Regions from separate parts of the Streptomyces sp. NPDC093064 genome, predicted to be linked through region 2. Evidence: riboswitches for the same ligand, from Rfam matches in the RefSeq annotation. Region 2 holds a riboswitch; each other region holds the start of a gene.

Region 1 (9,846 bases), on a different contig from region 2:
GTGCGCCGGTGCGTGGTCGATGGGCGGCAGGTCGGAGCGCCAGGACGTGAGGATCTGGGCACTGCACACGAACAGTCCCTGCGGCAGCTCGTCCAGGGCCCACCACCGCCACTCGCCCACGCTTTCGTGCGGCTGGTCGGCGGGCTCGCCCTGCCAGGCCGTGACGACGGCGCCGACGGTGACGCGTACGACGTCGTCGACGTGGTCGATGAGCGTGCCCAGCAGAGTCACGTCCTCGGGGCGCGCGACGAGCCCGGTCTCCTCGGCGAGTTCGCGCACGACCGTGTCGTGGAGGGACTCGCCGGGCTCGACGGTACCCCCGGGCAGCTCTCAGGTGCCGTGCCGGTGCCGTCCCAGTGAGCAGGCCCCGCTCGCCGAACATGATGGCTCCGACGCCGATCGCGGCGTGGGGTACGGGCGGCCGGGCGGTCCGTGGACGACTTGTTACGCGGGGTGGGCTGGTCGTGCGGTGGCGTCGGGCCCGGACGAGTTGGAGTATCCCGGGGTTGTCCGGTTCCGGTGCGGTGAGGAGTTCGACCCCCTCCACCCGGAACCCGTGCTCGGTCAGAAGGTCTTCCCAGAGCTGCGGAGTGAGCACCCACATCTGGGTGGGGATGGGTTCCCCGTCGCGCAGTCGGATCAACTCCTGTCGTGGCACCACCTCGTTGGACGGCCCCTGTGCGTCGGCGTCGGTGTGGAGGGCGGAGAAGACGAGGGGCGCGCCGTCGACCAGCGCGTCCCGCAGGGCCGGCAGCAGGTGGTGCGGGTCGATGCAGGCGAAGGTGCGGATGCCATAGGCGGCCTCGTACGGTTCCGCGCGACGCAGATGCTCGGCGACATCACCGCACAGGAAGCGGACTCCGGGCTCGCTGCCGTGGGCGTTCAGTGCGCGCTGGTGCTGGGTGGCGGACAGGTCGATGCCGTCCACGAGGGCGCCGTACTCGCGGGCCAGGTGGACGGCGTGGTGCCCGGGACCGGATCCGACGTCGAGTATCCGCTTGCCGCGGATGTCTCCGAGGACCTCGGCTCCGGGACCCACACCCGGCCAGAATCCCCAGTCGATGCGGTCCGGTACCGGGGGCGAGTAGCCGTAGTCCAGTTGGCGTTGACCGCAGATCGTCCAGCTCTGTTCGTACGCGGGGTGTGCCGTCACAGAAGGACTCCAAGTCATTCGACGCAGCGATGGCCAAGCTCAAGAGTCTCAAGGATCGCCGTTCGTGACCGTAAGTGACGCCTTCGCAGCGTCCGTCCAGGCCGCGCGCATGCGGCCCCCGGCCGCCCGTACAGGCCATCCCGTACTGGTTGTAGCCGGGCCGGACACGTAACCCCTGCTCATGGTCGGGCCGTTGTACCCGTTGCAAGAGGTGACGCGGGTGTGACAAGGGGGTCGTCATTCATGGCAAGTGGCAGTGCGCTTGATTCGTCCGGCAGTATGAAGGCGTTCGGGGCGGCCCTGAAGGTCTTTCGTGAACGGGCCCTGCTGACGCAGGAACAGCTGGTCGAACGGCTCAACTACTCGCATGCTTCAGTCGCTTCTGTCGAGCAGGGTCGGCGGATGCCCACCGCGCTCTTCGTCGAACGGGCCGAGGAGGCGCTGGAGTCGTTCGGTGTGCTGCGCGCGGTGGCCCGGCACGTGGGGCGGCAGCGGGGGCTGGCGGTCTGGTTCCGGGAGTGGGCGCAGTTGGAGGAGACGGCGGTCAGCCTGTGCACGTACGAGTGCCGGGTCGTACCGGGGCTGCTCCAGACCGAGGCCTACACGCGGGCGCTGATGCTCAACGTGCCGCCTCCGCCGACGGAGGAGCAGCTCCAGGAGCGGATCGCCGCTCGGCTGGCGCGGCAGGAACTGTTGACGCGCAGGCCGCCGGTCGCGTTCAGTTTCATTGTCGAGGAGTCGGTACTGCTGCGGCACACGGGAGGTGAGGAGGTCACCCGAGGACTGCTCGACCACCTCCTCGTCCGCACGAAACTGTGGAACGTGGAGCTGCAGATCATGCCGCAGAGGCAGCCGCACCACGCGGGTACGGACGGACCCATGCGACTCCTGGAGACCCCGGAACGTCAGTGGTTGGGGTACTCGGAGGGGCAGAAGACCGGACAGTTGGTCTCCGACCGAGAAGCGGCGAGCGTCATGCAGATGCGGTATGCCAAGATGCGCTCGCAGGCCCTGTCCCCAGTGGACTCGGCGGAGTTGTTGCAGCGGATGAGAGGGGCTCTATGAACACCGCCGGTGAACTGGACTGGTTCAAGAGCAGCTATAGCGGATCCGAAGGTGACGACTGCGTGGAAGTCGCACACGCTCCCGGAGCCGTGCACGTACGCGACTCCAAGCAGAGCGACGGGCCGCGATTCGAGGTCGCCTCCTCGACATGGGCGGATTTCCTCGGTCTCGTGGTGTAGTGCGACGAGTCAGGACGCCGGAGGCGGACTGCATCAGACGACGAGCGGGGTTCGGTGGATGCGCTGCTGAACCCCTGGGTGTTGGCCCTGCTCGGCATCGGCGTGGCCATGTTGATCTGGGCTGCCCTGGCGGGAACGGTGACCCGGCCCCGCTCTTGGCCGAGGATCAGCCCAGGGTCCGGGCGAGGATGCGTGTCTACCCCGAGGCCGGCCGTTTGGGACGGATGATGACCTCGCTGCCCAGGGGACTGTAACCAGCCGCGAGGAAAGCTCGAAGGGATCGAGCGTTGCCTGGGGCGACAGCGGCGAAAACCGGCTCACCGGTGGGGAGCAGGGTGAGCGCGTCACGCAGCAGGGAGCGACCGAGCCCAGCCGCACTGCTACCAGGGTCGTTGAGTTCGATGCTCATCTCGCGCCGTCCAGCCAGGCCACCGGCCAGTGTGACAAGGCCGCGTTCATCTCCGTAGACACGGACGTCGGTACGCAGAGCCTGAGCATGACGAACGCGTGGGTGGTCATCGACATCGAGACGTTCAGGCAGGCGGCGAGGGGCCGGCGCGCCACGCGCAACGAGTGTCGCGTCGACACTGTCGATCCACCCCTCGCGACCTGCGAGGTAGCGCAGGAAATCAGGAGCCATTGAAGCCCCGTAACCGTCGGGTCCTTGAGCCTGGATGTCGGAAGTGAACAGGGCGGTGGCGACCACGGCGTGCCCGGTGAAGGCGACCGAGCACTCCAGCCCACCCGGCAGAGGCGGAAGAACTGTTACGCGGCCGTCTGCAGGCGGGAAGCGTCCGTCGGCAGCATCGAGGAACATGCCCAGCAGCGGGTGAGACTCGGCCATGACGGTCCACCCTACGAGGGGTTGTTCGTCGTGGCAGCCACACCCGTTGGGTGAAGCGCCGGTAGGCCGTGGGCCGGGTCGGCCCAAAAGCAGCGATGGCTCAGTAGTCGCCCAGGAGCGTCCGCACCCTCCGCGGGTGTCCCGGTCGAGCCGTCCGTCAAACCGGCGAGCGTCCGATCGGAGGCATGACGCCCCGAAGCAGAGTGCCGAGCGCGTGGGCTCGCCCTCCACGGGTACTCGTCACCGCGTGTGGCGGCCTGACGACCGCACGACGAAGAGCCGGGACGAACGCATGCCCGAACTGCCGGATGTCGAGGGATTCCGCGAGGTGCTGATGACCTGCGGCCGGCGCCGGTGTGTCACGGACGTCGAGGTGCGGGACGCAGGGGTTCTGCGCGGCGTCAGCGCGCAGCGGCTGCGGAGGGAGCTGGTGGGCAGGCGTCTGGGGGAGGCGTGGCGGCACGGAAAGTGGTTGTTCGTGCCGACGGACGACGGTGGTCCCACTCTTGTCTGGCACTTCGGCATGACGGGGTCGCTGCGGTGCTGTTCCCCGGACGAACCGATCGAGGCGCACGACCGCGTCCTGCTGACGATCGACGGCTCCCGACACCTCCGCTATCGCGACCAACGCAAGCTGCATGGCGTGCGGTTGGCCGACGACACGGAGATCGAACGGATCACGGACGGTCTCGGTCCCGACGCCCTCACCGTGCGCGCACCGGAATTCAGGGAGCTGCTCTCGGGACGACGGCGCGCCGTCAAGAGCGCGCTGATGGACCAGTCCGTGATCGCGGGTCTCGGGAACCTCCTGTCCGACGAGATCCTCTGGCGGGCCGGTGTCCCTCCGCGGACTCCCGCGCGGGACCTGAGCGAGACCGAGATCCGGCGTGTCCATGCGGGGATGGGCCGGGTCCTTGAGACGTCCGTGGTCGCCGGGTGCGTGCCGCCGAGGCGCTCCTGGCTCACCGGGCACAGGGACGACAGCGAGCCGATGTGTCCTCGCTGCGGGTGGCCTCTGTGCTCGAACCGCGTCGGCGGGCGCCGCACGGTCTGGTGCCCGCAGTGCCAGAAATGAACGAAGCGGGCCGTTCTCAAGTGAGCCGACAGCAAGTGGGATGATGATCGGCGACATAAGGCGACGGCGGTCCGAGGAAGCCGGTGAGAATCCGGCGCGGTCCCGCCACTGTGACCGGTGAGCGAGTTCCGGAAGGCCACTGCCCCGCCCGGGGTGGGAAGGCGGGACGAGTGAAGACCCGGGAGCCAGGAGACTCACGCGGTCGCCTCCTCGAGCGACACCGGGGCGGATCTCCCCGGGAGGGGAGTGGTGCGGCGTGCCCGAGAGGCCGACGGACGAGGCACCGGGCGGTGCCGTGACGGGGAGCGGTTCGGTGCCGTGCCGGGTCGTCGTGTGCCGGGACTGCTGCTGCGGCAGCCCCAAGGTGACCGGGGTCGATCACGCGGCGCAGACCGCGCGGCTGCGAGCGGAGGTGCCGGTGCGCATCTCCGACTGCCTCGACGTGTGCGAGCAGGCGAACGTCATCGTGGTCCAGCCGTCCACCGCGGGCCGGGCCGCCGGTGCGCGGCCGGTCTGGCTCGGACTCGTCAACGATGCGGACGCGACCGAGGACATCGTCGCCTGGGTGCGCGCCGGAGGCCCGGGCGTGGCTCCCCTGCCGGACATCCTCGACCTTTACGCCATCACACCGCCACGACGTGCCACGGATTCCTGAGGCCCGCACGCGCGAGGAGGCCCGGACGCGTGAGGAGGCCGGCCCGTCGTCACCGGCCGGGGAACGGGCGGGCCTCGGCCGATGTGACCGCCTCGCCGGCCGGCACACCGTGCAGGACCTGGGCGAGCACCTCCGCGCCGCGCACCACGCGGGGGCCCGGCCGGTTGAAGTAGGACGGCCCGTCCAGCACCCAGACGCGGCCGGACCGAACGGCGGGCAGATCCGTCCAGCCGGGCAGCCCGGTGAGCAACGCGGCTTCCCACAGGGTGCGTTCAGGTGGGAAGCCGCACGGCAGGACGAGGACCACGTCCGGCTGTGCGTGGCGCACCGCCTCCCAGGTCATCGGCTTGGTGTGCTCGCCGGGCGCGGCGAGGAGAGGCTCACCGCCGGCGGTGGTGATCTGCTCGGGCACCCAGTGCCCGGCGGGCCACAGCGGGTCGAGCCACTCGATCGCCACGACCCGGGGCCGGCCGAGGCCGGCGACCGCGCCGCGGACCCGGGCGAGGCGCGCCTGCAACTCGCCCCGGCGCCGCTGGGCGCGCTCGCGCACGCCGAGCAGGTCCCCGACTGTGACAAGACAGTCCAGTACGTCGTCGAGCGTGCGCGGCTCCAGGCTGAGGACTCGGGTGCCGGCGTCGAGCAGCCGCACGGTCCGGCTGACCCTTTCGTACGACACCGCGCACACGTCGCACAGGTCCTGGGTGAGCACCACGTCGGGGCGCAGGGCGGCCAGAGCCTTGGTGTCCAGCGTGTACAGCGACGAGCCGGAGTGCGCCGATCCGCCGACGGCGTCGGAGATCTCCCGGCTGGTGAGCGCGTCCTGGTCCAGGTCGGCCCCCGTCACCACAGGCACCGAGGCGACCTCGCGCGGCGGCCAGTCGCACTCGTGGGTACGGCCGGCCAACTGCTCCGACAGGCCGAGTTCGGCGACGATGTCGGTTGCGGCGGGCAGCAAAGAGACGATGCGCATACCTCGACTGTAGGAGGCTCCGGGACCCGCGGACCTCGCGGATCCGCCGATTCCGGCGCCCGGCGTGCAGGGCATGCACGGCGTGATCGCACGAACCGACACCGGCTACTCGGCCGCCGACCGGGTGCTCCAACTGCACGGCGGCTACGGCTACCTCGGCGAGTACGGCCTTGAGAAGATCGTCCGTGACCTGCGCGTCCATCAGATCCTGGAAGGAACCAACGAGATCATGCGTGTCATCGTGGCCCGCGGCCTGACGGAGGCGTTCGGATGACCGCCGCCGAGGAACCCGTCCTGTTCCACACCGACGGACGGGCCGCCCACATCACCCTCAACCGGCCGAAGGCCCTCAACGCCCTCACCCACGAGATGGTGCGCCGCATCGACGCGGCACTGACGGCCTGGGAGCACGACCCGGCCGTGGAGACCGTCGTCGTCACCGGCGCGGGGGAGCGCGGCCTGTGTGCGGGCGGTGACATCCGCGCCATCCACGACGACGTCCGTGACGGGGACGGCACCGCGTCGGCCGCCTTCTGGCGCGACGAGTACCGCCTCAACGCCCGTATCGCCCGCTACCCGAAGCCGTACGTCGCCGTCATGGACGGCATCGTGATGGGCGGCGGCGTCGGCGTCTCCGCGCACGGCAGCGTCCGCATTGTCACCGAGCGCTCGCGGATCGCGATGCCGGAGACCGGCATCGGCTTCGTACCCGACGTCGGCGGCACCCATCTGCTGGCCCTCGCCCCCGGGGAACTGGGCACCCATCTCGCGCTGACCGGTGCGCAGATCGGCGCCGGCGACGCCGTGCTCTGCGGGCTCGCCGACCACTACGTGCCGTCAGCGGCCCTGCCGGCCCTCATCGACGACCTCGCCGGCACGCCCGTACGGGAGGTGCTGGCGCGCCATGCCCGACCGCTGCCGCAAGGGGAGTTGGAGGGGCAGAGGGAATGGATCGACCCCTGCTGTGCCGCCGCGACGGTCGAGGACATCGTGAGCCGGCTGTTCGACCACGGCGAGCCCGCCGCCAAGGAGGCGGCCGAAACCCTGCTCACCAGGTCACCGACCGCCGTGAAGGTCACCCTGGCCGCCGTGCGCCGCGCCCGCCGTCTCGGATCGCTGGAGCCGGTCCTCGACCAGGAGTACCGCGTCTCCTGCGCCGCCCTGAGCAGCCCCGACCTGGTGGAGGGCATCCGGGCCCAGGTCATCGACAAGGACCGCGACCCGCGCTGGTCCCCCGACACCCTCGCCGAGGTGACCGACGCCGACGTGAACCGCTTCTTCGCCCCGCTCGGCGACCGTGAACTGGGCCTCGCCGGCTCTGGCACCACCGCGGAGGCGGCCTGGTGAGGAGGACCGTCGTGTTCCTCGGACTCGGACACATGGGCGCCCCCATGGCCGGGGACCTGGGCCAGGCCGGTCACCGTGCGAGTCGGGTCAAGCCGGCGGTAGCACGTCCACCAACCGCCTAGGCAGGTGCTGGGCAGCTGTCGTCGGCGACCGGGGCCTCCTCGTCCACCCCGGGGTGGAGCACCTGCGCCGAACCGAGCAGCGCCTCGACCACCTCCTCCAGGTCGAGGCGCTTCTCGACCGACCGCAGGTGCGGCAGCCGCGCCCCGGTGCTGACCCGGGGAGGGGCGAGCAGACTGCAGCAGTCCTCGTCGGGCAGGACCGAGATGCCGGCGGTGCCGATGGACCGGGCCTCGTCGATGATCTCCTGCTTCTCCCAGCCGATCAGCGGACGCAGTACGGGCAGCGCCGCCGCCTCGTCCACCGCGACCAGGTTGGCCAGTGTCTGACTGGCGACCTGCCCGAGGCTGTCGCCGGTCACCAGCGCCTGGGCACCGATACGGTCGGCCAGCGCGGAGGCGGTGCGCACCATCAGCCGGCGCTGGGCGACCACCTGGAGCCGCCCGGCCCCTGCCACGGCGAGTTGCTTCTGCGCCTTGCCGAGCGCGACGACGTGCAGGGTTCCGGGCGGCTGACAGCGGTTCAGCTCACGGGCCAGGGCGTACGCCTTGTACACGGACGACGGGTTCGTGTAGGGAGCGCCGTTGAAGTGCACGAAGTCGCACGCCAGTCCGCGCCGCATGGCCCGGTGGGCGGCGACGGGGGAGTCGTAGCCGCCGGAGAGCAGGACCAGGGCCCGTCCGCTGGCACCGACGGGCAGCCCGCTCAGACCGGGGAGGCGTTCACAGGAGAGGTACGTCTCCTTGTGGTCGATCACGACGTTCAGCGTCACGTCGGGCGCGGTGAGGTCGACCGTCAGCGCGGGCACGGCGTCGAGTACCCGGGCCCCCAGGAACACTTCCATGCGGGAGGAGGTCAGCGGGAACTGCTTGTCCCGCCGCCGCACCCGCACGGCGAAGCGGAGCCCCCGGCGCTCGCCGCTCAAGGCACGCAGGGCGTCGATCGCCGCCGCCGTGATGCCGTCGAGCGTGCTGGGCACCCGTACGGCCGGCTCGACGGAGTTGAAGCCGACGACGCGCCGGGCCCGCTCCACCAGGGCCTCAACGGGGACCTGCCCGCCCAGCACGGTGACGTTCTGCGCGGTCTTGATCCAGGTCGAGCCGCCGACCCCGCGCAGGGAGACGCGCAGGTTGTCGTGCAGCCGCTCGGTGAAGCGGTGGCGGTTGCGGCCCTTGAGGAAGACCTCGCCGTGCTTGAGCAGCACGCACGGGCCGTGGGAGACCGGGGCGGCACCGGAGGAGGCCCGGGGAGTGGGTACACGGAGATCGTCGGACATGTGAGCGAGCTTCTCAGAAGTCCCCGTGGCCGTCGCAGGTGCCCTCCGTGCTGCCGGGAGAGGTTCGGAGGCCGACCGCCTGTGCGGCAGCGGGTCTCCGTCCTGGTCCCGTCGTTGCGCCGACTCTGGCACGGCAACGGGTGTCCGGTCTCGCTCGTCAAGGCACCCCACCACGGCAGTGCGCAGAACGTGAGCGCCGGGCTGGTCGCCGCGGTCGAGTGCCGGGACTGGCTGTTCTCCACCGACGGCAGCCACGGCCACGCGAAGCGCACGCGGGCCGGCCGCTCGACGCATCCCGCCCCCGAGGCGGTCGCCCGGATCCTGCTGCGGAACGCCGCGGGCGAGGACCGCCCGCAACCACTGGATCAGCGTCGGGATGCGGGGACAGGACGTGACGCTGGATCGGCTCCGCGTCGACCGGCAACTCGGAGAGGCCTGTACTCAAAGGCCCCGGCCCGCTCCACGTCGCGGAGGTCGTCGGGCCCGGAGAGAAGACCGCGATGCGCTATGCGGACTCCGCATGGCTCTACTGGAACGGACCGGAGAGCGCTCGTCATCGCCGCCGGGAAAAGGGTTTGGCCCGGCTTGTGGGGACTTGAAGAATGACGGTCATGCAGACCCGACGGGCATGGCCTGACGACGCAGTGGCGGTCGCTGGTGTCTACGTGCGCTCCTGGCAGGCGGCGTTCGCCGGTCTGGTTCCCCAGGCCTATCTCGACGCCATGGAGCCAAGCCGCGAAGAGCCCAAGTGGAGGACGCGCATCGCGGAGGCACGGTGGCCGTCGTCGGGAGTGCTCGTAGCCGAAACCGAGGCGGGGATCGTCGGATTCGCAGGTTTCGGCCCGTCCGAGGAGAGCCCTGCCGTCGCGGAGATCGGCATGCTCTACGCGCTGCCCGAAGTCTGGGGAACGGGGATCGGGAAGCAGTTGATGCCGGCCACGTTGAAGACCTTGGGAAAGGCCGACTACACGCAAGCGACCTTGTGGGTCCTGGAAGACAACGAACGCGCCCGGCGCTTCTACGAAGCTGCCGGCTGGCGCGCGGACGGCGCAGCCGTGGAAGACACCACAGGCGGGGCCTCTCTCAACAAGTTGCGCTACCGCTGCGCTCTTGGCCAGCCCCATCACTCGCTTTTCTGGGGTGAGTTGGAGTCGAACGGCTC
Region 2 (9,846 bases):
GCACCTGGAGCGCGACCTCCCGGCTGACGTGTGGACGTACTCGGCCCGGGCGAGCTGATCCACATCGACCAGGTTCGTCATGGGGGTGTGCGGCGCCGAACTGGTCGGCGCCGGCGCCGGAATCGTGCAACGCGAGCACAGGCAGGTCCCTAGGCAACCTTCGCCTCGGCCTCATAGTGCATCTGGGCCCGGTCCAACACGTCATCCGGGTCCAGGCCGCGCGCCGACGTCCAGTGCAGCAAGTCCGCGATCAGCTCGATCGCCAACTCCTCCAGGGCCGCCGCGCGCTGCCGTCCTTCCGGGGCGGCTTCACTGCTCCCCTGGTAACGCTCAAGCGCTTCGACGGCACGCTCCACGCGTCGGCAGTCGGATTCGGCGCCCAACGCGATGTCACACCACACCGCCTTACCGAGCGCCGTGACGACGGTCCCCCAGTTCACCGCCATGGCAGTGACCATATGCAGGCCGCGACCGCACTCCGCATCACAGTCGGCGTGGTGCACGGATGGCAGTACACGGCTCTTGTCGTGCATCTCGACCCGCAGCCGCTCGCGGCTCCACTCAAGGATCAGGGTCGCCGACGCCCCCTCTCCCACGTGCTTGATGACGTTCGTGGCCAGTTCCGTGACGACTAGCGCAGTCTCCTCACCCGCTGTTGGCACGCCCCACTGGTCCAACTGCGAAGTAGCAGCCTTGCGTAGCAGCCGGACCTCAGCCGGCAGCGCTTCAAAAGGCAGGACACAGCGGTGCTGACCGTCCCTGGCACTGGTACCAGGCATGAGCATTCCTCCCTCCCATGCCACGCGCATGCTGCGCCCACCGTGTCCGTTCGGCTGCATTGCGTAGCGATCTGTAGCGAGGATGGCATAGAGAACTCTCACTATGTAACTTCTCACGGGAATCTATCGAGTGAATCCCGTGGTGGGCTGGCTACCGCGCTGCCTAGCCTGTTGAGGCTCCGAGCCGCTGCCCAGGGGTACCCACAGAGGAGTCCCATGTCCGTGAGGACCACCACACGCCGCCGCCAACTAGGTGCAACGCTGCGCAAGTTGCGGGCCCGTAAAGGGATGACCCTGGAGGAGGCCGGCCAACTGGTCGGCGTCTCGAAGGCGACGGTCAGCCGGTATGAGACCCAGGCGGGTCCGGTCAAGTGGATCGTCGTAGACGCGCTGTGCCGCGAGTACGAAGCCTCCGACTCCGAACGGGAGGCTGTGGTCAGGCTGGCCAAGGACGCCAAGCAGCAGGGCTGGTGGAGTTCCTTCGCCGACTCCATCCCGGAGAGCATGAACCTGCTGCTCACTCTGGAGGACGAGGCCGTACGCGAGGACCACTTCTCGTGCGTCTACGTTCCGGGGCTTCTCCAGACGCGCGCCTACAGCACTGCCCTGCAGAAGGCCAACGAGATTCCACTGCAGCCGTCCGAGATCGAACGGCTGGTGGACATCCGTATGAAACGCCAAGAGATCCTCAACCGGCCGAAGCCTCCTCGCCTGTGGGCGATCCTCGACGAGTCCGTCATCCGCCGGGTCGTCGGTTCTCCCGAGACCACGAAGGAGCAGCTCGGCCGCCTCCTGGAGGCGAACGAGTCCCCTCACATCACGCTTCAGGTGCTGCCGTTCTCCAAGGGCGCCCACTCCGCCGCACTCGGCAGCTTTGTGATCCTCGGCGGCACCGAGTCAGCCCTCGACGTGGTGTACGTCGACTTCCACGCCGGCTCGCTCTTCCTGGAAAAGGATGAGGAACTAGAGCGATACAGACTTGCGTTCGAGTACCTCCGCGCACAAGCGTTGGACATGGAGGCTTCCTCCGCCGTGATCCATCGTGCCCGCAAGGAGTTGTGAATGTCTGTCAGTCCCCGGCCCGCCTCCGAACTCGTCTGGTTCAAGTCGTCGTACAGCGGCGGCAACACGACCGAGTGCCTAGAAGCCGCCTTCACCCCGTCCGGCGTACTCGTGCGGGACTCCAAGCGACCCGAGCAGGCGCACCTCACCATGTCGGCGGAAGCCTGGACGGGCTTCGTCGCTGGTGCACGCTGTACCCGACTTGCCTACGGACACGGCTTTTCGACGCTCTGAGAGAGCGAATCGCGCACCTGGTTACCGCAGCGCCTCGACGCCCGCGCCAAGTGGCGGGAGCCACGTCTGTCGTCTCGCGCAGTGCCGTGTCACAGGGCTATCGGCCGATACACCAAGGCCCACCACCTCGTCGGCCGAGAGTTCTCGCTCCGGCGGCCAGAAGATCAGGTCACTGACGTGCCCAGTTGGACATGCCAGGGTCCTGTCGAGCATGTCCAGCCAGTTGTCCATCTCCTCTTCGGAGGCGTAATCCGCGTCGATGATCCGCTGCACGAGCGCGACGGCCTGAGCCCGGCTCATCTCCCCTGCACCCATTGGGCCCCTCCTCCGACGTCATCCTCAATGAGAAGCGTGATCGGCCTTGATCCCGCACATCGCGCCCCTGTCCGGCGAGGCGCTCTCCCCAACCCTGCTCGGCGAGCAGCAGTTCGGCACCCTCGCCACCGTGAAGCGCACCCGCCATCCTGACCTGACCACCATGCTCTACCGCTGGGACGCCGAGGCCCGCACTGCGTCACGGCCGCCAACCTCGACGGCATCGACAACGCCAAGGTCCGCACCTGGATCCAGACCAAGCTGCCCGCCATGCTCGACAAGGACGGCATGCAGGTCGAAAACCTCGGACTCGGCAAGGTCGCGCTCAGCATGGACACCGCCGGGAACACCGCCGCAATCAGCATCGAGCAGCAGTAGAGACTCGGCGCTTGGGGGATCTTGCCGCGAGCTGTCCGGTCGATCATGTGCGGAGCCGGATGACCAGCGCGGCGGCGGCCCGCCGTACCGACGTGGACGTAGCGCGCTCCGGGGGTGCTCTGATGCCGCTGCTGGGCTGGACCGGCCGGTTCAGGCTACGAGCAGGCGCAGGCCGAGTTCTGCCGCGTCGAGGGCGACGAGGTCGCGGTTGCGCTCGGCCCACCGGCCTGAGGAGAGGTCGTCGCGGAGCTTGTTGACCGCCCGCTGCTCGGCCTCCGGCCCGACTCTGGTCCATACCGACACCGCGCGGCGCACATGTTCGTCCAGGTATGCCTCGGGCCGGCGCCAGTAGGCCTCGAAGAAGCCGTCAGCGCAGTCCCACGGGATGAGCAACGGCTCCGCGCGGCCCCCGATCGCGCGGGTCAGGTCGGCCAGCGGAGGCCAGTCGGCGAGCAGGTCGGCGAATTCAGGCAGGTAGTCGCGGGTGAGCCAGAACCGCTCACCCCAGCCGGTGGCACTCGCGTCGTACGTGAACACCACCACCCGGCGGGCCACGCGCCGCATCTCGCGCAGCCCGGCGACCGGGTCCGGCCAGTGATGAACGGTGCTGACCGCCATCGCGGCGTCGAAGGACTGGTCCTCGAACGGAAGGCTTTCCGCACTGGCGGCCACACACGGCGCCGCGCCCGCGGGACGCTGTGCCCGCATGACCGCCGACGGTTCCACCGCGATCACCTCACGGTCGGGGGGCTCGTAGGAGCCGGTGCCGGCCCCGACGTTCAGTACCGTCCGTGCGTCCCCGAGCGCATCCCAGATCCTCGCGGCGATCCGCAGCTCGGTACGCCGCGTCGCCGGGTACGCGGACCCGATGACTTCGTACAACTGCGCGCCGAACACTTTCAGTTGTTCCTCCGGTGGCGTCCTGATCCCCATGGCCCGTGCCTCCAGTTCCGTGTCGATGGCCGTCACCATGGCGGCAGCGTGGTCGCGCTGTTCCAGCAGCAGGCCGCGCAGCCGGTGCAGGTGCGCGACCGCGTCGGTGGCCGGGTCGTCGACCAGATCCGCGATCTCGCGCAGTCCGAAGCCCAGCCTCCGGTAGGCGAGCACCTCCCGCAGTCGCTCCACGTCGCCCGCCGAGTAGGCCCGGTACCCGGCCGAGGTCCGCGCGGACGGCTGCACGAGGCCGATCTCGTCGTAGTGATGCAGCGTGCGGACGGTCACGTCGGCCAACTCGGCCACACGTCCCACGGTCAGGTGCTCTTCCACGCCACCGACCATGCGGCCTGACGCCACGTGAGGGTCAAGCGCTTCGCTCCCGGTACCGTGCGTTGCGCATGGCGGTGCTCTCCTACGGGACACTCTCGCGGTTGCGTCACCAGCGGCTTGGTAGCGTATGGCTGCCGTGGTGTACGGGAAACCGGTCGGAAGCCGGTGCGGCCCTCGCCACTGTAGCCGCGGAGTTCCGCGGCCCTCGCTGACGGCTCCCGGAGCGGTCAGGGCCACTGGGTGGATCGGGAACGAGCCACCTGGGAAGGTCGGCCTCGGAGCGTTGACGCGGAAGCCAGGAGACCGGTCACGGCGCGACATGTTCCACGAGGGTTTTGGAGAGCATCGTGCCCAGCGGTCCCCTGCGTCCGTTTCGATCTGTACGTTCCATACACGCCGCACGTTTCACACGCCCCGCACGTTCCCCACGCCCCGGCCTCGCCGCTGCCGCGCTCCTGCTCGTCGGTGCGCTCGGCGCCTGTACGGGTGCGCCCGCGGCCGACAAGCCCGCCGCGGCGGCCGGGAGCAGCCGCCCGGCGCCGGTGAGCGTGAGCAGTTGTGGCGTCACCACGACCGTCGCGGCACCGCCGAGCCGGCTGGCCACCCTCAACCAGGGTGCCACCGAAGTGGCGTTGGCCCTCGGTCTGCAGTCCCGGATGGCCGGAACGGCGTTCCTCGACGACGCGGTCCCGACGAAGTGGAAGGCGGCCTACGACGCCGTCCCGGTCCTTTCCAAGGAGTACCCGACCAAGGAGAAGCTCCTCGCGGCGCGTCCGGATTTCCTCTACGCCTCCTACGCCAGCGCGTTCAGCGACAAGGTGGCGGGCACGCGGGCGGATCTGAGCTCCAAGGGCATCGAGTCGTACCTGTCCCCGTTCGGCTGCGCCGACAGCAAGCAGGTGCCGCCGGTCTCCTTCCAGGCGGTGTGGGGCGAAGTGGGCGACATCGCCGAGGTGTTCGGTGTCGCACCGCGCGCCGCCGCCCTCCAGAAGGAGCAGAAGCAGCAGCTTGCCGGCCTCAGGGCCAAGGCGGCGGGCAAGGGCCTGAACGTGCTCTGGTACGACTCGAACACCAAGGCCCCGTTCGTCGGCGCCGGCCACGGCGGACCCCAGCTCGTGCTCGACGCCGTCGGCGCCCACAACGTCTTCGGCACGCTGCCCGGTGGCTGGAAGACCGTGAGCTGGGAGAAGGTGGCGGCGGCGGACCCGGACGTCATCGTGCTCGCGGACGCCGGTTGGGACACCGCACAGGCCAAGATCGACTACTTGGAGCACGACCCGGTGCTCAGCAAGCTCACCGCCGTCCGGCACCGCGCCTTCGTGGTCGTGCCGTTCTCCGAGACCACGCCCGGCGTGCGCCTCGCCGACGGTGCCGCCCGTGTCTCGGCCGGCCTGAGCAAGCTGCGCCCGCATTCATGACGGTGGCGGATCGTCCCGCCGCACGGCCCGCGGGAGCGGGTCGCGCGGCGGCGGGCCTGACCGTTGCCGTGGTCCTGCTGCTGGTCACCGTCCTCCTCGGCCTCGCCGTGGGGTCGGTCCACGAGCCGCCGCACGTCGTCGCCGATGTCGTTCTGCGCCGGCTCGGCCTCGGCAACTCCCCCGTCACGCTGCTGGACGACCAGATCGTCTGGCAGTTGCGGCTGCCCCGGGTTCTGGGAGCCTCCGCGACCGGCGCGGGGCTCGCGGTCTGCGGCGCGGTGCTGCAGACCCTGACAGGGAACGACCTGGCCGACCCCTACCTGCTCGGGATCTCCAACGGCGCCGCCGTCGGCGCGGTCACCGTGATCGTCCTCGGCGTCGGAGCCTCCGGCGCCGCGGCGGTCGGCGCGCTCCCGGCGGCCGCCTTCGCCGGCGCCCTGCTCGCCGTCGTCGTCGTGCTGGCGCTGGCCGCCGCGCGCACCCGGTCCCTGCCGGCCGCGCGGACCGTGCTGGCCGGCATCGCGGTGGGGCAGATCTGCGGCGCGTACACGTCGTTCGTCGTGCTCGTCCTCGGTGACCGCAACGCCGCCCGCGGTGTCATGGAGTGGACGCTGGGCTCGGTGGCCGGGGTGCGGTGGGGCACGGCCCTCTTCCTGACCGCGGTGGCGGTCGTCGGCACGGTGGTCATGGTCGCGGCCGCCCGGGACCTGGACGCGTTCGCGTTCGGCGAGACCGCGGCCCGCTCCTTCGGCGTCCACGTCGAACGCACCCGCTGGGCCCTGGTCGCCACGGCCGCGCTGGTGACCGCGTGCCTGGTCGCCCACACCGGTGTCATCGGGTTCGTCGGCCTGGTCGTGCCGCACGTCGTCCGCCTGGTGTGCGGCCCGCGCCACGCCCTGCTGCTGCCCCTGTCCGCACTCGTCGGCGCGTCCCTGCTGGTGGGCAGTGACATCGTGGCGCGCTCGGTGCTCCCGGACCAGGAGATCCCCGTCGGCGTCGTCACCGCCGGGCTCGGCGCGCCGTTCTTCGCCTGGCTGCTGTGGCGCCGGACAGACGGCGGGTCGGCCGCAGGGGGTCGGCCGTGATCAGCACGAAACCGGTGGGGCTGCGCGCCGAGGGCGTCGGCGTGCGCGTCGACGGCGCCACGCTGCTGACGGACGTGACGCTCGGCTTCACCCCCGGCAGGACGACCGGCCTGCTCGGGCCGAACGGGGCCGGCAAGACGACGCTGCTGCGGGCGCTGGCCGGACTGCGCCGGCCGCAGTCGGGCCGGGTCCTCCTCGACGGCGGCGACCTGTACGCCCTGCCGGCCCGCCGGCGCGCGCGGCGGGTAGCCTTCATGGAACAGCAGGCCGATACCGCACTGCCGCTGACGGCCCGTCAGGTCATTGACCTGGGGCGCACGCCTCACCGCGGCCGGTGGCCCGTTGTGGCGGGCGCCGCGGCCGACCACGAGCGGTCGGTGCTCGCCGGGGCCGTCGCCGCCACCGACGTCGGGCGGCTGCTCGACAGGACCTGGTCGTCTCTTTCCGGCGGCGAGCGCCAGCGGGTCCAGCTGGCGCGGGCCCTGGCACAGGAACCCGGGGTGCTCCTGCTGGACGAGCCCACCAACCACCTGGACCTGCGCTACCAGCTCGGTTTCCTCGAAACCGTACGCGGGCTCGGTATCACCACCGTCGCGGCCCTGCACGACCTCGAACTCGCCGCCGCCTACTGCGACGACGTCACCGTGCTGCTCGACGGCCGCCTGGTGGCCCATGGGCCCGCCTCCGAGGTGCTCACCTCGGCCACGATCGCGCGTGTCTACGGAGTCGACGCGACCGTGGAGCGGCACCCGCGGTACGACAGGCCGCACATCCGGTGGAACGGACTGCTTCCCGAGGGGCCCGCGTCATGAGCCAGAACCGTACGAGCGCCCCCTCAACGGCCGCCGTCGCGGGCCGTGCCACGGTCCTGGTCGGCATGTCCCTCGCGGAGGCCAACCACCGGGCCGAACTGCTCGGAGCCGCCGCGCCATTGGGTGCTACGACGGCGTTCCTGCAGCAGGGCGAGCCGTCCCTGTCCGCCGAGTTGACCAGGCTGGCCGAGACGGGCGCGGAGACCGTCGTCCTGATCGGGGTCCGCCTCGGGGCCTCGGGTCCGGGCCACTCCTGGCTGCGGCGGATCGCGGCGTACTGGTGGCGGGAGCGCGCCGGCCACCGCCCCGGGCTGCTCGTCGCCACCCGGCTGGCCGACTCCGCGGACGCCGTGGCCGCGGCCACGGCGTCCGTCAGGCCGATCACCGGCGGGGAACCCGGCCTCACCTCTCCGGCCTGGGAGGAGGTCACCGGCCACCGGCACCAGGTCATGGTGTGCCGCGGGCCGCGCTGCACGGCCAAGGGCGCGGACGACAGCGTGCGCGCGCTGGTGGGGCAGTTGGCGGAGCACGGGCTCGGCGACGACGACGTCCTCGTGGTGCAGACGGGGTGCCAGTTCCCCTGCAACCAGGCGCCGGTGGTCAGCGTGCAGCCCGACGACGTCTGGTACGGGCACGTGGACCCGGCGGCGGCCGCCACGATCGTGGCCGACCACCTCGTCGGGGGCCGGCCGGTCGCGGCACACCGGCTTCCGCGGCGCAGGAAGGACCGGACGGGCCGCGAGGAATACTGATCACGGCCACCGCGGCGTCCACGCGGGTCCGCCCGGGCCGGTCCGTGATGGACCGGCCCGGGCGGCGTTCCCTCCCCGGCCGTCCCCTGACGGGGAGGGAGAGTCCCCTCTCCTGCACATCCGCGAGCGGAGAGGGGAGGCGAGGGGCCGTCAGCTGCCGGCCGGGGCCTTCTCGGTGGCCTCCTGGTCGTCCTGGGCCGCTCCGGGCTGTCCGGAGGTGTCGGCGGGGGCCGGTGCCTCGAAGCCCCGCAGCGGCACCTGGCGGATGAGCACGGCGATCAGCAGGCCCGCGGCGGCCACCACCGCGCCCCAGGTGAAGACGGAGCTGACGCCGTCGGTGACGGCCTGCTGGAACACCTGGCGGGCCGCCGCGGGCAGGCTCTTGAGGATCTCCGGCGTCATCTGCGACACCGAGGCCGAGCCGCCGGAGCCGGCCGCCATGCCACCGTGGGAGACGACGGAGTCGGTGAGGGTGGAGGCGTAGATCGAGCCCAGCAGGGAGACGCCCAGGGAGCCGCCCATGTTGCGGAGGAAGGTGGCGGCGCCGGTGGCGGCGCCCATGTCCTTCAGCGGGGCGTTGTTCTGGGCGATCAGCATGGTGGTCTGCATCAGGCAGCCCATGCCGGCGCCGAGGACGACCATGTACAGCGAGGTGACGGTGCGGGAGGTGCCGGTGTCCATGGTGGCGAACAGGCCCAGTCCGACGGCCATCAGGACGGTGCCGGCGATGGGCCAGACGCGGTAGCGGCCGGTGCGGCTGATCATGGCGCCGCCGGCCAGCGAGGTCACCATCGAGGCGAGCATCATCGGCATCAGCAGCAGGCCGCTGTTGGTGGCGGAGGAGCCCTGGACGAACTGCTGGAACTGCGGCAGGAAGGTCACTCCGCCGAAGAGGGCGAAGCCGACGATGAAGCTCAGCGCCCCGGCCAGGGAGAAGTCACGGTTGCCGAAGACCGACAGCGGCATGATCGGCTCGGCGGCGCGGCGTTCGACGAACACGAAGGCGACGAAGGCCACCACGGTCACCACCGCGAGGCCGATGATCACCGCCGAGGACCAGTCGTACTCGTTGCCGCCCCAGCTGGTGATCAGGACCAGCGCGGTGATCCAGACGGAGAGCAGGGCCGCCCCGGTCCAGTCGATGCGCACCCGACCGGTGCCTCGCGGCAGCTTGGCCAGGGTGAACCAGCACACCAGCAGGGCGACGACGCCCAGCGGCAGGTTGACGTAGAAGGCCCAGCGCCAGCTGAGGTGGTCGGTGATGAAACCGCCGGCCAGCGGTCCGCCGATCATGGCGACCGGCATCACGGTCATCATCACGCCCTGGTACTTGCCGCGCTCACGCGGCGGCACGACCTCGGCCACCACCGCCATGACGCCCACCATCAGGCCGCCGGCGCCGAGGCCCTGGAGAGCGCGGAAGCCGACCAGCTCGCCCATGTTCTGCGACATGCCGCACAGCGCCGAGCCGACCAGGAAGATCACGATGGAGGCCAGGAAGGTGATCCGGCGGCCGAGCAGGTCGCCGAGCTTGCCCCAGATCGGGGTGGCGACGGTGGAGGCCAGGATGTAGCCGGTGGTCACCCAGGCCAGGTGGTTGAGCCCGCCCAGGTCGCCCACGATCGTGGGAAGAGCGGGGGCCACGATCATGTTGTCGAGCATGGCCAGCAGCAGCGCGATGACCAGGCCACTCATCGTCACCATGATCTCGCGGTGGGTGAAGCGGGGCGGTGACCCCTGGTCGG
Region 3 (9,846 bases), on a different contig from region 2:
GGTGAGTGTGTCGGTGCCGCTGGCGATTGTCGTCATCGGGTGGCGTTATCCCTTCACGGCGCCCGCGGTCAGGCCGCTGACGGCCTTCCGCTGGAGGTAGACGAAGAGGACCAGGATCGGGACGGCGAAGAGGGAGGAGGCGGCCATGGTCGCGCCCCAGTCGTCGCCGAACTGGGTCTGGAAGCTGGACAGCCACAGCGGCAGCGTCTTGGCCTCGATGTCCTTGTTCAGCACCAGCACGAGGGCGAACTCGTTCCAGGCGGTGATGAAGCCGAACAGTGAGGTGGCCATCAGGCCCGGGGCGAGCAGCGGCAGGATGACCCGGCGGAAGGCCGTCATACGGGAGCAGCCGTCCACCATGGCCGCCTCCTCCAGTTCCTTGGGCACGGCGGCGACGAAGCCGCGCAGCGTCAGGATGGTGAAGGGCAGGATCATCATCGTGTAGAAGAGCGTCAGCGGCACGAGGCTGTTCAGCATCGACGCGTCCCGCACGATCATGTAGATGGCGATGATCATGACTTCCCAGGGCGCCATCTGGGCCAGCATGAAGCCGATGACGAAGCCGCGCCGCCCCTTGAACCGCATCCGCGCCAGGGCGAAGGAGCCGGCCAGCGCGATGATCAGCGAGAAGACGACGGCGAGGACCGTGACGGTCACCGAGTTGGTGACGTACGTCCAGAAGTGGTCGACCTGCGTCGCCGTCTTGAAGTGTTCGAAGGTGAAGTCGACCGGGAACCAGACCGGGTCCTCGGAGATGATGTCGCCGGTCGGCTTGAACGCCGTGGAGAACATCCAGTACACGGGGAAGACGAAGCCGATGAACAGGACGACGGCCGTGGCGTTGGGCCACAGGCGGCCGAAGAGCGAGCGCTTCACAGCTCGTCCTCCTCTTGCTTGAGCACGATCCTGAGGTAGTAGGCGGTCAGGCCGAGCAGGATCAGGATGGTCAGGACGGCGATCGCCGCACCCATGCCGTAGTGCTGGTTGCCGATGCCCTCGACGTAGGCGTAGACGGGCAGGATCTCGGTGAGCCGGTCCGGGCCGCCGGTGTTGATGAGAAGGACCTGTGCGAACGCCTTGAAGACCCAGATGATCTCCAGGAAGGTCGTCGCGTAGAGGAAGGGCCGCAGATACGGCAGGGTGACCGTGGTGAAGCTCCGCCAGGCACCGGCGCCGTCGAGAGAGGCCGCCTCGTACAGCTCGACGGGGATGGTGGTGGTCGCCGCGTACAGGTTGATCGCGACGAACGGGATGGACCCCCACACGATCAGCGCGGTGATGACGAAGAACGTCGACATCTGGCTGCTGGTCCAGCTGTAGTCGGCCATCGAGTGCCAGCCGAGCTTGTCCAGCAACCAGTTGACGACGCCGAAGCGCTGGGCGAACAGCCACTGGTAGACGGTGCTGGCCGCCACGATGGGCATGGCCCAGGCCAGCACCAGGCCGATCAGCAGCGTGAACCGCATGCGCTTGCCGAGGCGGGCGAGCAGCAGGCCGATCAGCGTGCCCAGGACCATGATCAGGGCGACGTTGACGGCCGTGAACAGGACCGATCGGAGCGTGACCCGCCAGAAGTCCTCGCTGGTGAGGGTTTCCTTGTAGTTGTCGATGCCGTTCCACTCGGTGACGTGCTGGATCAGCTGCGTCATGTTGAGGTTCTGGAACGACAGCAGGAAGTCCTTCAGCAGCGGCCAGCCGAGCAGCAGCACGGTGGCCGCGCAGGCGGGCAGCAGCAACAGATAGGGGGCGAACCCGCCGCTGCGCGAGGCGGCTCGCGGTATCGGACCGCCGGGTGCCCGGCCGTCCGCCCTACGGGCGTCCACCGGGCCTGAGGGCGGCCGTTCGGTCTGCACGGTCATGCTCGCGATCTCTCTTCTCGGCCGAGGGGCCCTAGGTACGTCGACCCACGTACAGGTGCCGGGGCGGGGCGGCCGTCCGTGGTACGGCCACTCCGCCCCGGCTCACCCGGTGCTACTGCTTCTGCGCCAGACGCTTGTTGAACTCGCCCTCGACCTGCTTGGCGGCCTCGGCCGGGGACTTTCCGTTCAGCACGGCGGTCATGTAGGCCTTGACCGGGTTCGGCTCGTTCTCCACTGCGGCCCACTCCGGGATCAGCGGCGTGGTGCCACCGCCCGCGGCGGCCGGGGCGGCGGCCTCGGCGACGGCGTTGCCCTGGAGGTTGCTCTGCAGCGCCTCCTTGTTCGGGATGACGCCGTTCTCCTTGGCCAGCTGGCCCTCGTACTGGTCGGAGAGGGCGACCTTCAGGAACTCCCTGGCGAGCTCCTGCTTCTTGCTGCCCGCGGCGACGGCGAGGTTGGAGCCGCCGAGGAAAACGCCCTCGGGCTTGTCGGCCGCGGCGCCCGGGATGGTGAAGTAGCCGATCTCCTTCTCGATCTTCGGGTTGGCCTTGATCGCGATACCGGCCTCCCAGCCCATGCCGATGAAGGCGCCGACCTTGCCCTTGGCGAAGACCTCGCCCTGCTGCGGGTGGGCCTCGTCCTTGTCCTTGGGCGCCTTGGACAGGGCCTGGAACTTCTTGTAGGTCTCCATGGCGGCGGCGACCTTCGGGTCGGCCAGGTTGGAGACGTACTTGTCGCCGTCCTTCTTCACCAGCTCGCCGCCCTCGCCGATCACCAGGCCGACGAAGTGGTACCAGTTCTGGCCGGGCAGGTAGATCGGTTCGGCGCCGGTCTTGTCACCGACCTTCTTGAGGTCGGCGTAGAACTCGTCGCGGGTCTTGGGGGTGTCCTTGACGCCGGCGTCGGCCCAGAGCTTCTTGTTGTAGAGGACGACGCGGTTGGCGAAGTACCACGGTGCCGCGTACTGCTTGCCGTCGAAGACGGACGAGTTGTTGAGGGAATCGGTCCAGTCGCCGCCGATCGAGGACTTCAGGTCCGCGAGGTCGGCGAGGCCGCCGGTCTTGGCGTAGGCCGGGGTCTGGGTGTTGCCGATCTCGAAGACGTCCGGCGGGTTCTCCTCGGACAGGGCGGTGGTCAGCTTCTGCTGGATGCCGTCCCACTGCTGGATCTCGAACTTGACCTTCGCCTTGGTCTTGGCCTCGAAGGCCGCGGCGACGTCCTTCTGCCACTGGTCCGGGGAGGAGCCGTCCATCACCCACACGGTGAGGGTCTGGCCGGCGTAGCCGTCCTTGCCGGTCTTGGCCTTGCCCCCGTTGTCGTCCTTGCCGCCCCCACACGCCGCGATGGAGACCATCATGCCCGCGATACCGATCGCGGCTACCAGCTTGCGCTTCACGCCACCCTCCTCAGGGATGCCACAAACCCCCCTGCCTCCCCGCGGTTGAGCGACATCCGAGCGTCGGCGCGTAACCGCCCGTGGGGCCGGGACCTGGACCAATGGTGTAGACCAGTACGGGGAGCTTGGCCCAGACCAATAGGGCTGTCAAGAGTGCACCGACCCGCTCACGTGGTCCGTTATGCGACCGCGATATGCAGGGACCTTTCATTGTTCGTCCGGCAAAATGGACGCCCACGTTCCACCGGACCAGTGGCGGCCGCACACGGCCCGCCGGCCGCCCTGGCCAGGTGGACCACCCGCCCTGGCCGGGGCGATGGACTAGACCAGCCGGAGTCGCAACGGTATACAGAGGAGATCACGGAGCGTACGGGTGGCCACCCGGCACGCGAAGCCGTGCCACGATGTGAGCCGGGGCCGACGGGACGTCGGCCGCTTCGGCACTGGAGCCGGGAAGGCGGAGCATGAGCACCGACGTCAGCAGTGCGGAGAACGAGGGTGGGGCGACCGTCCGTACCGCGCGCGTGCCCAAGTACTACCGCCTGAAGAAGCACCTGCTCGACATCACCCAGACGCTGCCGCCGGGCACTCCGGTCCCGCCGGAGCGGACCCTGGCGGCCGAGTTCGACACCTCGCGCACCACGGTGCGGCAGGCGCTCCAGGAACTCGTCGTCGAGGGCCGGCTGGAGCGCATCCAGGGCAAGGGCACCTTCGTGGCCAAGCCGAAGGTCTCCCAGGCGCTGCAACTGACCTCCTACACCGAGGACATGCGCGCCCAGGGCCTGGAGCCGACCTCGCAGCTGCTGGACATCGGCTACGTGACCGCCGACGACCGCCTGGCCGAGCTGCTCGACATCACCGCCGGTGGGCGCGTGCTGCGCATCGAGCGGCTGCGCATGGCCAACGGCGAGCCGATGGCCATCGAGACCACCCACCTGTCGGCCAAGCGCTTCCCGGCGCTGCGGCGCAGCCTGGTGAAGTACACCTCCCTCTACACCGCCCTAGCCGAGGTCTACGACGTCCATCTCGCCGAGGCCGAGGAGACCATCGAGACCTCGCTGGCCACTCCGCGCGAGGCGGGCCTGCTCGGCACCGACGTGGGCCTGCCGATGCTGCTGCTCTCCCGGCACTCCCTGGACCGGGAGGGCCGGCCGGTGGAGTGGGTGCGGTCGGTGTACCGCGGGGACCGCTACAAGTTCGTGGCACGTCTCAAGCGCCCGCAGGAGTAAGGGTCTTGTGACGGCGTAAGAATCTCGTGGCGGTCCGCGGCGTCATGCGCACGAGGGATTCCGCACGTGTGACACCGTGACCTAGATTGCCTGCGCACTGCACGGACGCTCGCCGGTGATCAGCTAGGGGACGGAGTCGCCACATGTCGAATGCCCCGGAAGCCACCAGAGCGGTGGTGACACCCTTACGGGTCGTCATCGCCCTCTGCCTCGTCGCCCCCTTCGTGGCGCTGCTGTGGGTGGGATCGTACGCGAAGACGGATCCGGTGTTCATAGGGATCCCGTTCTTCTACTGGTACCAGATGCTGTGGGTGGTCCTCTCCGCGGCCCTGACGATGACCGCGTACCGGCTGTGGCTGCGTGATCAGCGCGCCGCCCGGGCCTCGCAGGCCGCCCGGACCGCCACGGCCGAGGACGGGGGTGCGGTCAAGTGAAGGACGGTGTCAACGGCGTCGCGCTCGGCGTCTGCGTCTTCTTCTTCCTGCTCGTCACCGTCATGGGCTTCCTGGCCGCGCGCTGGCGCCGTGCCGAGAACGAGCACAGCCTGGACGAATGGGGCCTGGGCGGCCGGTCGTTCGGCACCTGGGTGACCTGGTTCCTGCTCGGCGGCGACCTGTACACCGCCTACACCTTCGTGGCCGTGCCGGCCGCCGTCTACGCCACGGGCGCGGCCGGCTTCTTCGCGGTGCCGTACACGATCCTGGTCTACCCGCTGATCTTCACGTTCCTGCCGCGGCTGTGGTCGGTGTCCCACCGGCACGGATACGTGACCACGTCGGACTTCGTCCGCGGCCGGTTCGGCTCCAAGAGCCTGTCGCTGGCGGTGGCGCTCACCGGCATCCTCGCGACCATGCCGTACATCGCGCTCCAACTGGTGGGGATCCAGGCCGTGCTTGACGTGATGGGCGTCGGCGGCGGCGACAGCACCCACTGGTTCGTGAAGGACCTGCCGCTGCTGATCGCCTTCGGTGTGCTGGCGGCGTACACCTACTCGTCGGGACTGCGCGCGCCCGCGCTGATCGCGTTCGTGAAGGACACCCTGATCTACATCGTGATCGCGGTGGCCATCATCTACATCCCGATCAAGCTGGGCGGCTTCGGCGAGGTGTTCGCCAAGGCGGACCAGAAGTTCAGCGAGTCGGGGACGGGCGGTCTGGTGCCGGCGGCGGCCGGCCAGTGGACGTACGCCACGCTGGCCCTGGGCTCCGCGCTCGCGCTGTTCATGTACCCGCACTCGATCACCGCGACCCTGTCCTCGCGCAGCCGCGAGGTGATCCGCCGCAACACCACGATCCTGCCGCTGTACTCGCTGATGCTGGGCCTGCTCGCCCTGCTGGGCTTCATGGCGATCGCGGCGGGCGTGCAGGTGAAGAACGGCCAGCTGGCCATTCCGCAGCTGTTCGAGACCATGTTCCCGGACTGGTTCGCGGGGGTGGCGTTCGCGGCGATCGCCATCGGCGCGCTGGTGCCGGCGGCCATCATGTCGATCGCCGCCGCGAACCTGTTCACCCGCAACATCTACAAGGACTTCCTCCGCCCGCACGCGACACCGAAGGAGGAGACCCGGGTCTCCAAGATCGTGTCGCTGCTGGTCAAGGTGGGCGCGCTGGTCTTCGTCCTGACCATGGACAAGACGGTCGCCATCAACTTCCAGCTGCTCGGCGGCATCTGGATCCTGCAGACCTTCCCGGCCCTGGTCGGCGGACTGTTCACCCGCTGGTTCCACCGCTGGGCGCTGCTGGCGGGCTGGGCGGTCGGCATGGTCTACGGCACGGTCGCCGCCTACGGGGTCGCCTCGCCGACGCAGAAGCACTTCGGCGGCTCGGCGAAGGAGATCCCGGGCATCGGCGAGATCGGCTACATCGGTCTGACGGCGTTCGTGCTCAACGCGGTCGTCGCGGTGGTCCTGACGTTCGTGCTGAGGGCGGTCAAGGCGCCTCAGGGCGTGGACGAGACCCGGCCGGAGGACTACACGGCGGACGCCGGCGACCCGGGCGTCGAGGTGGAGCTCCCGCCGGCCACGGCGGCGGCCCCGCACTGACACCCGGGAGGGGCATCCCACGGGCCGCCGGAGAAATCCGGCGGCCCGCTGCCGTGCCCGTGCGGCACACTCGGGCCATGGACATCGCGATCCGGCCGGTGGAACCCGGCGAGTACGGCACCCTCGGTGAGATCACCGCCCAGGCCTACCTCCGGGACGGGCTCCTCGACTTCGGTGAGAGCGACGGGTATCTCGACGAGCTGCGGGACGTGGCCAAGCGGGCGGTCGCGGCCGAGGTGCTGGTGGCGGTGGCGGACGGGACGGTGCTCGGCGGCGTGACCTTCGTCCCCGGCGCGGGCCCCATGGCCGACCTCGCCGGTCCCGGGGAGACCGAGATACGGATGCTCGCGGTCGCGCACACGGCGCGCGGCCGAGGCGTCGGCGAGGCCCTCGTACGGGCCTGCCTGGACCGGGCACGGGCCGTGGAGGGCTGTGTCCGCGTGGTGCTGTCCACCCAGGGCACGATGCACACCGCCCACCGCATCTACGAGCGTCTGGGCTTCGTCCGCACGCCGGGCCGGGACTGGAACCCCCTCCCGCACCTGGACGACATCATGCTGCTCACCTACGAGTTGACATTCTGACACGTTCCGGAGTCGACGCGGCACAACATATGGGGGTGCCCGACTCACTCAGCACAAGATGTATGCTCGTGCTCACTGTCGCCGCAGGGGAATCCGGTGCGAATCCGGAACTGTCCCGCAACGGTGTACTCGTGCACATATGCCCCCATGGGCCGCCACGAGCGTCAGTCCGAGGACCTGCCGACAGTGCGCCCGGCCGTCCGGTCCGGGTGCCCTGACGTCCGGGCCTCGTGGAATGGGCCGGTGGACGCGGCGCCGCGTGCGCTCGTGTGCCGCCCCCTGCCCTCGGCGAGGCCCCGTGCCGAGCGAGGGAGAGCTCCACGTGACCATCGCGCCAGCAGACCCGGTTTCAGTCACAGCTCCGGAAACCGACGGTCCAGGTGCCGTACTGCTGCGGACCCTGACCGAGCTGACCGCCGACCTCCCCGACGCCGACCCCGGCCGGGTCGCCGCCGCCGCGCTGCGCGGCCGGTCGGCGCGGGCCGACGAGGCCGAGTTGCGCGAGCTGGCCACGGAGGCGGCCGCCGGGCTCATCTCCGAGGACCCCGCCTACTCCCGGCTCGCGGCCAGGCTGCTGACCCTCACCGTCCGCGCCGAGGCCGCGTCCCAGGGCGTCGCCTCCTTCACCGACTCGGTCGCCGTGGGCCACCGCGAGGGCCTCATCGCCGACCGGACCGCCGAGTTCGTACGCGCCCATGCCGACCGCCTGGACGCGCTGATCGACCGGGCCGCCGACGACCGCTTCGGCTACTTCGGCCTGCGCACCCTGCACAGCCGGTACCTGCTGCGGCACCCGATCACCCGCAAGGTGATCGAGACGCCGCAGCACTTCATGCTGCGGGTCGCGGCGGGTCTCGCGCAGGACGACACGGCGCGGTCGGTCGACGAGGTCGAGGCGCTCTACGGGCTGATGAGCCGCCTCGACTACCTGCCCTCCTCCCCCACCCTCTTCAACTCCGGTACGCGTCACCCCCAGATGTCGTCCTGCTACCTGCTCGACTCCCCCAGGGACGAGCTGGACTCGATCTACGAGCGCTACCTCCAGGTCGCCCGTCTGTCCAAGCACGCCGGCGGCATCGGCATCGCCTACTCCCGCATCCGCTCCCGCGGTTCGCTGATCCGCGGCACCAACGGGCACTCGAACGGCATCGTGCCGTTCCTGAAGACCCTGGACGCCTCGGTGGCCGCCGTGAACCAGGGCGGCCGGCGCAAGGGCGCCGCCGCGGTCTACCTGGAGACCTGGCACTCGGACATCGAGGAGTTCCTGGAGCTGCGCGACAACACCGGCGAGGACGCCCGCCGGACGCACAACCTCAACCTCGCGCACTGGGTCCCGGACGAGTTCATGCGCCGGGTGAACGCGGACGGGCAGTGGTCGCTGTTCTCCCCCGCGGACGTGCCGGAGCTGACCGACCTGTGGGGCGAGGAGTTCGACGCCGCGTACCGCGCCGCGGAGGCGCGGGGCCTGGCGAAAAAGACCATGCCGGCCCGCGACCTGTACGGCCGCATGATGCGCACCCTCGCGCAGACCGGCAACGGCTGGATGACCTTCAAGGACGCCGCCAACCGCACCGCCAACCAGACGGCACAGCCCGGCCACGTCGTCCACTCCTCCAACCTCTGCACGGAGATCCTGGAGGTCACCGACGACGGCGAGACGGCGGTGTGCAACCTGGGTTCGGTCAACCTCGGCGCGTTCGTGGCCGGCGGGGACATCGACTGGGAGCGGCTGGACGAGACCGTCCGCACCGCCGTCACCTTCCTCGACCGCGTGGTGGACATCAACTTCTACCCGACCGAGCAGGCGGGCCGCTCCAACGCCCGCTGGCGGCCGGTGGGCCTGGGCGCCATGGGCCTTCAGGACGTCTTCTTCAAGCTGCGGCTGCCCTTCGACTCCCCGGAGGCGAAGGCCCTGTCCACCCGTATCGCCGAGCGGATCATGCTCGCCGCGTACGAGGCGTCGGCCGACCTCGCCGAGCGCGAGGGCCCGCTGCCCGCGTGGGAGAAGACCCGTACGGCCCGGGGCGTGCTGCACCCCGACCACTACGACGTCGAGCTGACCTGGCCGGAGCGCTGGGCGGCCCTGCGCGAGCGGATCGCCGCCGTCGGCATGCGCAACTCGCTGCTGCTCGCCATCGCCCCGACCGCCACCATCGCCTCGATCGCGGGCGTGTACGAGTGCATCGAGCCGCAGGTCTCCAACCTCTTCAAGCGCGAGACGCTCTCCGGGGAGTTCCTTCAGGTCAACTCGTACCTGGTGAACGATCTGAAGGCACTAGGCGTCTGGGACGCCCGGACCCGCGAGGCGCTGCGCGAGGCGAACGGCTCGGTGCAGGACTTCGCCTGGATCCCCGAGGACGTGCGGACGCTGTACCGCACGGCGTGGGAGATCCCGCAGCGCGGCCTGATCGACATGGCCGCGGCCCGCACCGCGTTCCTGGACCAGTCCCAGTCCCTGAACCTGTTCATGGAGACGCCGACCATCGGCAAGCTCTCCTCGATGTACGCCTACGCCTGGAAGCAGGGCCTGAAGACGACCTACTACCTGCGCTCCCGCCCCGCGACCCGGATCGCGCGGGCCGCTCGCGCCACCGTCCCCGTCCAGGCGACGCCGGACCCCGAGGCGGTCGCCTGCTCCCTGGAAAACCCCGAGTCCTGCGAGGCCTGCCAGTAATGACCAGCGAGACCAAGAACCTGCTCGACCCCGGCTTCGAGCTGACGCTCCGTCCGATGCGCT

The links. Region 2 has a riboswitch for cobalamin ahead of ACIQFZ_RS05760 (ABC transporter substrate-binding protein). Riboswitches for the same ligand answer to the same signal wherever they lie in the genome.
Positions count from the first base shown of each region.
Region 1: it holds a riboswitch for cobalamin, as region 2 does, so the genes downstream of both, ACIQFZ_RS08195 ((2Fe-2S) ferredoxin domain-containing protein) here and ACIQFZ_RS05760 (ABC transporter substrate-binding protein) in region 2, are expected to answer to the same signal.
Region 3: it holds a riboswitch for cobalamin, as region 2 does, so the genes downstream of both, ACIQFZ_RS02435 (ribonucleoside-diphosphate reductase subunit alpha) here and ACIQFZ_RS05760 (ABC transporter substrate-binding protein) in region 2, are expected to answer to the same signal.

Region 1 covers NZ_JBIVPK010000005.1:28,900-38,745, forward strand. Annotated here, with positions in the region: gene ACIQFZ_RS08165 (NUDIX domain-containing protein) at 1-279, opposite strand, end outside; partial or broken gene ACIQFZ_RS08170 (SAM-dependent methyltransferase) at 602-1,171, opposite strand; gene ACIQFZ_RS08175 (Scr1 family TA system antitoxin-like transcriptional regulator) at 1,397-2,218, shown strand; gene ACIQFZ_RS08180 (DUF397 domain-containing protein) at 2,215-2,397, shown strand; gene ACIQFZ_RS08185 (hypothetical protein) at 2,594-3,241, opposite strand; gene ACIQFZ_RS08190 (DNA-formamidopyrimidine glycosylase family protein) at 3,534-4,316, shown strand; cobalamin riboswitch at 4,390-4,512, shown strand; gene ACIQFZ_RS08195 ((2Fe-2S) ferredoxin domain-containing protein) at 4,573-4,971, shown strand; gene ACIQFZ_RS08200 (cobalamin-binding protein) at 5,021-5,941, opposite strand; partial or broken gene ACIQFZ_RS08205 (acyl-CoA dehydrogenase family protein) at 6,036-6,215, shown strand; gene ACIQFZ_RS08210 (enoyl-CoA hydratase/isomerase family protein) at 6,212-7,288, shown strand; gene thiI (tRNA uracil 4-sulfurtransferase ThiI) at 7,407-8,684, opposite strand; partial or broken gene ACIQFZ_RS08220 (GNAT family N-acetyltransferase) at 9,407-9,733, shown strand.
Region 2 covers NZ_JBIVPK010000003.1:218,445-228,290, forward strand. Annotated here, with positions in the region: gene ACIQFZ_RS05730 (DUF3427 domain-containing protein) at 1-58, shown strand, start outside; gene ACIQFZ_RS05735 (ATP-binding protein) at 150-779, opposite strand; gene ACIQFZ_RS05740 (helix-turn-helix domain-containing protein) at 996-1,841, shown strand; gene ACIQFZ_RS05745 (DUF397 domain-containing protein) at 1,842-2,075, shown strand; partial or broken gene ACIQFZ_RS05750 (e9imm peptide) at 2,165-2,390, opposite strand; gene ACIQFZ_RS05755 (methyltransferase domain-containing protein) at 2,919-4,046, opposite strand; cobalamin riboswitch at 4,136-4,361, shown strand; gene ACIQFZ_RS05760 (ABC transporter substrate-binding protein) at 4,583-5,452, shown strand; gene ACIQFZ_RS05765 (FecCD family ABC transporter permease) at 5,449-6,537, shown strand; gene ACIQFZ_RS05770 (ABC transporter ATP-binding protein) at 6,534-7,349, shown strand; gene ACIQFZ_RS05775 (ferredoxin) at 7,346-8,101, shown strand; gene ACIQFZ_RS05780 (MDR family MFS transporter) at 8,252-9,846, opposite strand, start outside.
Region 3 covers NZ_JBIVPK010000001.1:542,550-552,395, reverse strand. Annotated here, with positions in the region: gene ACIQFZ_RS02475 (glycoside hydrolase family 3 protein) at 1-36, opposite strand, end outside; gene ACIQFZ_RS02470 (carbohydrate ABC transporter permease) at 46-876, opposite strand; gene ACIQFZ_RS02465 (carbohydrate ABC transporter permease) at 873-1,859, opposite strand; gene ACIQFZ_RS02460 (extracellular solute-binding protein) at 1,972-3,255, opposite strand; gene ACIQFZ_RS02455 (GntR family transcriptional regulator) at 3,720-4,484, shown strand; gene ACIQFZ_RS02450 (DUF3311 domain-containing protein) at 4,628-4,918, shown strand; gene mctP (monocarboxylate uptake permease MctP) at 4,915-6,525, shown strand; gene ACIQFZ_RS02440 (GNAT family N-acetyltransferase) at 6,603-7,109, shown strand; cobalamin riboswitch at 7,155-7,309, shown strand; gene ACIQFZ_RS02435 (ribonucleoside-diphosphate reductase subunit alpha) at 7,432-9,783, shown strand; gene ACIQFZ_RS02430 (ribonucleotide-diphosphate reductase subunit beta) at 9,783-9,846, shown strand, end outside.